Regions from separate parts of the Oricola thermophila genome, predicted to be linked through region 1. Evidence: predicted binding sites of a transcription regulator. Region 1 holds the regulator's gene; the other holds the start of a gene.
What was found. Region 1 encodes LexA, which represses DNA repair genes until DNA is damaged. Its sites were predicted from a motif close to TGTTCNNNNTGTGTTCNG; they were not measured.
Positions count from the first base shown of each region.

Region 2: a site for LexA is predicted at 1,590-1,607, ahead of dnaE (DNA polymerase III subunit alpha). Genes of this name have one in related genera too.

Region 1 covers NZ_CP054836.1:1,320,878-1,324,084, forward strand. The annotation lists gene HTY61_RS06405 (ComEC/Rec2 family competence protein) at 1-1,057, shown strand, start outside; gene lexA (transcriptional repressor LexA) at 1,051-1,767, opposite strand; gene HTY61_RS06415 (molybdopterin molybdotransferase MoeA) at 1,855-3,081, opposite strand; gene moaC (cyclic pyranopterin monophosphate synthase MoaC) at 3,078-3,207, opposite strand, start outside.
Region 2 covers NZ_CP054836.1:1,165,083-1,168,289, forward strand. The annotation lists gene HTY61_RS05585 (lipoprotein-releasing ABC transporter permease subunit) at 1-829, shown strand, start outside; gene HTY61_RS05590 (ABC transporter ATP-binding protein) at 826-1,521, shown strand; gene dnaE (DNA polymerase III subunit alpha) at 1,867-3,207, shown strand, end outside.

The DNA.
Region 1 (3,207 bases):
ATACGCAGCATGGCAGGATGCACACCGTCGCCGTACCGCAGCGGCACGGAATGGTTCAGTATCCGGGCCTGTCCCTGGCTGGCTGAAAACCGCATCAGGGTACTTGCTGGGCATCGCCGTGACCTCCCTGGTCGCGGGGTTTGCGACCGGAATATTCGCGGCCTACCACTTTGGCCGGATCGCCCCGTACGGTCTGCTCGGGAACTTGCTCGCAATGCCTGTCGTAACGATGGTGATCATGCCGTCGGCGGTGGCCGCGATTGTCGCCATGCCGTTCGCCCTGCACGTCCTTCCGTTGAAAGTGATGGCATGGGCCGTCGGGCTGGTGATCGAGATTGCCGAATGGGTCGCTGACCTGTCGCCGACGGTACCGTTGGGGCAGATGCCGGAAACCGCTTTGGCGAGTTTCGTGGTAGCGCTGGTAATCCTGTGCCTACCTTCGACCTGGCTGCGTTTGTTTTCGCTTCCTCTTTTTATCGCCGGGGCGCTGATCTGGAGGTCCGACACCATTCCGATGGCGGTCATTTCGGAAGATGCGCGGCAGTTCGCCATCCTCGAAGCGAGCCAAAACGGGACACGGATACATGTGAACAGGCACAGGCCGAATGCCTTCATCCTTGACCAGTGGGCCGATGCCTATCGCGGAACGGAAGTGGTTCGGCCAAACGGGTCCGAGCGCCTGTCATGCGAGGGGGAACGATGTATCGCCAAATTAGTAACGCCGGACGGCGAAGCAAGAATTGCCTATGTCTCCGCTCCAGCGGATCGAATGCGGCCAACGGGTGTCCTGTCCCTGCGTCGACTCTGTGCCGAAAACGACCTTGTCATCCTCGCCGCGGCCCCGTCGCCGCAGGAATGCCTTGACGGAACGCCGGTACTGACAGCGCAAATGCTGGCGCTCAAGGGAGCGGCCGAGATACGCATGAACCGAAGGGGCCGCCAACTAACGATCCGTCATGCGTTGCCCGGTCCGGTGCGTCCCTGGCTCGAACATCGCAAATACTCCCGTGCGGCTCGCAATCTCGGCGAATGGAAACCGCGCAGGTCCGATCAATAGCGGCGGATCAGTCCGACCAGCTTGCCCTGAACACGAACACGGTCCGGACCGAAAATGCGGGTCTCGTATGCGGGGTTTGCGGCTTCCAGCGCGATCGACGCTCCCTTGCGCCGGAAGCGCTTCAACGTCGCTTCCTCGTCATCGACGAGCGCGACGACGATGTCCCCGACATTGGCGCTGTCACCCTTCCTGATGATGGCCGTATCGCCGCTGAAAATGCCGGCCTCGATCATCGAATCGCCTTCGACCTCAAGCGCGTAGTGCTCCCCGGAGCCAAGCATGTCCGGCGGAAGCGATATCGTTCTTGTCTGGTGTTCGATGGCGGAAATCGGCACGCCCGCGGCAATCTTTCCCATCACAGGCACTGGGATCACGCCCCCGTCATTGTCGGCGACGGGTGCGGCCGACTTTGCTGCCGGCACGGGCTGCGGTTTGCCGAGGCTGCCCTCGATCACGCTCGGAGAGAAGCCACGTCTCACATTCGACGGCGTCAGGCTGTCCGGCAGCCGAACAATTTCCAGGGCTCGTGCACGGTTCGGAAGGCGGCGGATAAACCCCCGTTCCTCTAGTGCCGTAATCAAGCGATGAATTCCGGACTTGGACGCCAGATCCAGCGCTTCCTTCATCTCGTCGAATGACGGCGGCACGCCGGATTCCTTCAGACGCTCATTGATGAACATCAGAAGTTCGAGTTGCTTGCGTGTCAACATCGGCGCGGCCCTCGGGAATCAAATGGAAACAAACACGGAACAGTCTATATCTGTTCCATTTGTGTTCCGCAAGCGTTTAACAATTGGCTAAATTGTACCGGGCTTGATGACGAGTACTTCCACCGGATCGCCGACATTTGCCGCCGGCGCGCGGGGTGGGCGAACCAGAAGCACATTGGAACGCGCAAATGCGCTGATCATGGATGAATCCTGAACGTCGAATGCCCTGGCCTTAAGATTTCCGTCCGCATCGCGGCGCGCGATGCCCCGCATATAATCTTCCCGCCCATCGTTTGCCCGAAGCGGCGTTTCCAGTAGCGCCGTGGCACGGACCTCACTCGCCGGACGCCCGGCGAGTCGCTCGACCAAGGGCTTGAGAAACAGGAGGCCGCAAACCAGTGCGGACACGGGATTGCCGGGTAGCCCGAGAACGCGCATTGCCTCGTACCGGCCATGCATCAGCGGCTTTCCGGGGCGCATGGCGATCTTCCAGAAGTCCAGCTTCATCCCTCGATCGACGAATACCTTCCTGACAAGGTCGTGATCGCCCACCGATGCGCCGCCCAGGGTAACCAGTATATCGCAGCCGCATTCCGCGGCACGGTCAAGAGCGTTGCCAAGTTCAACCTCGCGGTCAGACACAATGCCGAGATCGATCACCTCGGCGCCCGACTCCGATGCGACCGCCCCGATTCCATAGGAATTGGAAGCGATGATCTGGCCCGGGCCGGGTTCGGAACCGGGAGGCAGCAACTCGTCACCGGTCGCGACAACGGCGACGCGCGGTTTGCGAACGACCGAAAGGGCAGGGTGATTGGATGCGGCAGCAAGGCAGAGCGCACCAGGGTCAAGCAGTGTACCGGCCTTGAGAACCGTCTGCCCGGCAACGAAATCCAGTCCGGCATCCCGGATATTGCGTCCCCTTGGCTCCGGTCGGTTCACGAGAATGCGCTGATTGTCCAAGACGGTAACGTTTTCCTGGACTATTACCGTATCGGCGCCCTCCGGAACGACGCCACCGGTGAAAATCCGCGCTGCCTGACCCGATCCGAGCGTGCCCGAAAACGGATGGCCAGCCGGTATTTCGCCGATGATAGCCAATTCTGTCCGCGCATCCTTCAGATCGCCGGCCCGGACAGCATATCCATCCATGGCCGAAACCGCTTCCGGGGGTTGCGTACGCATAGCCGGGAGATCCCGGGCAAGCACGCGACCAAAAGCCTCTGCCAGCGCAACGGTTTCGGCACCTAACGGTATGACTCCTCGGAGCAACCGCGCCCGGGCGTCCGCCACCGGAAGGAGAGTCGAACTCATCCTTCGCCCCGTGTCCATGTCCCCGACTTGCCGCCGGTCTTGGACAGTAGCCGCACGGGGCCGATTTCCATGCCCTTGTCTATTGCTTTCGCCATGTCGTAGATCGTCAGGCAGGCAACCGAAGCA
Region 2 (3,207 bases), 160 kb from region 1:
GAGCTACCTGACGGGGGACGGTGTCGCGATAGGAAGCCGAATGGCGGTCGATCTGGGCCTGATTGTCGGGGATCGTATCAAGGTCATCTCCCCGGAAGGTGACGTTACGCCCTTCGGCACCACGCCGCGTGTGAAATCCTATCCGGTGCGCGCGATCTTCGAGATGGGCATGTCGGAATACGATCGCTCCATCATCTTCATGCCACTGGAAGAGGCGCAACTCTACTTCAACCAGGAGGGGATTGCGCAGGTCATCGAGGTATTTGTCGAGGATCCCGACGCGGTCGACAGCTACCGGCCGGAAGTCGAGAAGGCCGCCGGACGGCCAATCTACATCTCCGACTGGCGCCAACGCAATCAGGCCTTCTTCTCCGCGCTGATCATCGAGCGCAATGCGATGTTCCTGATCCTGTCGATCGTCGTTCTGGTGGCGTCACTGAACATCGTCGCCAGCCTGATCATGATGGTGAAGGAGAAGGCGAGGGGAGTCGCGATCCTGCGCACCATGGGGGCCACCCAGGCATCGGTTATGCGGATATTCATCATGGCCGGTATCGGTGTCGGGTTCGTTGGAACCGTGGCGGGTTTCCTGCTCGGATTGCTGGTGTGCCTGAACATTCGGTCGATCCAGCGGCTGATGAACTGGATGGCCGGAGCCGATGTATGGGATCCGACCATACGCTTCCTGAGCGAAATTCCGGCGAAGATGAACCCCTACGAGACGGTGGCGGTCGTCATCCTGTCGTTAAGCCTGTCTTTCCTTGCGGCGATCGTGCCGGCTTGGCGTGCGGCCAAGCTCGATCCCGTGGAAGCGTTGAGGTACGAATGATGACGGCCTCTAGAACCGTTCTCAGGCTGCAAGGCGTCCGCCATGCCTACCAGGAGGTGGATCGCAAGCTCGAAATTCTGAAAGGCGCCGATTTCGAACTGAAGGCCGGCGAGATGGTTGCCTTGGTCGCACCATCAGGCGCTGGAAAATCGACGCTGCTGCATCTTGCCGGCCTTCTCGAACGGCCCGAGGGCGGGGAGATATACATTTCGGGCAAGGCCTGCGGCACGCTGTCAGACGGAGAACGTACGGCCAGGCGGCGCAACGACATCGGCTTCGTCTACCAGTTCCATCACCTGCTTCCGGAATTCTCCGCGCTGGAAAACGTCATGATCCCGCAAATGATCCGCGGATTGTCGAAATCGGTGGCAGCGGAGCGGGCGCGTCAGCTTCTCGACTACCTGCGCGTCGGCCCGCGTGCCGATCACCGTCCCGCCGAGCTATCTGGCGGCGAGCAGCAGCGCGTGGCGATCGCCCGGGCGGTGGCCAATGCGCCGCTGGTGCTGCTGGCGGACGAACCGACCGGCAACCTTGACCCTGAAACCTCGGGGTATGTCTTCGAGGCATTGTCCGCATTGGCGCGGCAGTCGGGCCTCGCTTCGCTCGTTGCCACGCACAACCACGCGCTCGCCGAAAGGATGGACCGGGTTGTCACCCTTGAGGACGGCCTTATCGTTCCCTGGTCCGCGTAGTCCGCGATTTACTTGTCGTTAACCGAGAAGTCCGGCATTCCAGCCGCGAGACCCTGTCGTCTTGCAATCGGAACAGAAACAGAACATAAAGGGTATAGACGACAAACAAGGAGATCGAAAGATGACTTTCCTGCTCCGCGACATTGCTTCGCTCGCTTCCGTTGCCGCATTCGTCATGACCTTCTCGCTCTGTATCAGCGCACTCTGATTGGATCCATCCACAACCAAGCCCCGACGCTGCCGGCTTCGGGCTGGACCCGCGTCCGCTAGCCGATCATAGTTTCCTGTGCGACTCGTTAGACAGGTCGCGATCTTCATCCAGCGTGTCGGGAAGCGGGACAGGCAATGGGCGATATGCCTTCGGACAGTGATGCCGGAACTCCGGATCTCACGGAACCTCGATTCATCCATCTGCGCGTGCATTCGGCCTTTTCCCTGCTCGAAGGCGCGCTGCCTCTCAAGAAGCTGATCGGCTTTGCTGTCTCCAACGGAATGCCCGCGATAGGGATAGCCGATACCGGCAACCTTTTCGGCGCGCTGGAATTCGCGCAGAAGGCGTCGGGTGAGGGCGTACAACCCATTGTCGGCTGCCAACTCGATCTCGCATTCGGTGGAGATCTTGCGACCCCGCGTTCGGGCAGCGGCAAGAACACGACGGCGCGCCGTGCCGAGGCAGTCGTGCTGATCGCCGCCACGGAAGAAGGCTATGCCAATCTTGTCGAGCTGGTATCGAAATCCTATCTGGACACCGACGAGGAATGCCGTGCCCAGCTTGAGTTCGAGTGGCTCAGGGATCGTGCCGAAGGGGTGATATGCCTGTCCGGCGGTCCGCTCGGGCCGATCAGTCGGCTGCTGGCGGATGGGCACGAGCCGATCGCCGAACAGCGTCTCGTCGAGTTGAAGAAGGTGTTCGGCGACAGGCTCTATGTCGAGTTGCAGCGGCACAAGGGCTATGACCGGGCTGTCGAGCACGCGACCGTCGAGCTCGCCTACAGGCATGAACTGCCCCTTGTGGCGACCAACGAGGCGTTTTTCCTCGAGCCCGGCGACTACGAAGCGCATGATGCACTGATCGCCATCGCGGAGGGATCCCTCCTTTCAATTGACGACCGCCGCCGCCTCACGCCGGATCACTGGTTGAAGCCGGAAGCGGAGATGGTCGCGCTTTTCGAAGACCTGCCCGAAGCGGTCGACAATACGGTCGAAATCGCGAAACGTTGCAGTTACTTCCCGCAGACCCGGAAACCGATCCTTCCGCGCTTTTCCGCCGACGCGAAAGGTGTCGGGCACGATGAGGCGGTCGCCGCCGAGGCTGCAGAACTTCGCCGGCAGGCCCGGGAAGGGCTGGACAGGCGGCTTTCCGAGCTGGGAATGAGCGAGGGTTATACCCGGGGCGACTATGACGAAAGGCTGGAATACGAGCTCGGCATCATCGAGAAGATGCAGTTCCCGGGCTACTTCCTGATCGTCTCCGACTTCATCAAGTGGGCCAAGGCCCATGACATCCCGGTCGGACCCGGACGCGGTTCCGGCGCTGGCTCGTTGGTGGCCTGGGCGCTGACGATCACGGATGTCGACCCGCTGCGCTTCTCGCTTCTGTTCGAGCGGTTCCTCAACCCGGACCGCGTTTCGATGCCGGACTTCGACATCGACTTCTGCCAGGATCGCCGCGAGGAAGTGATCCGC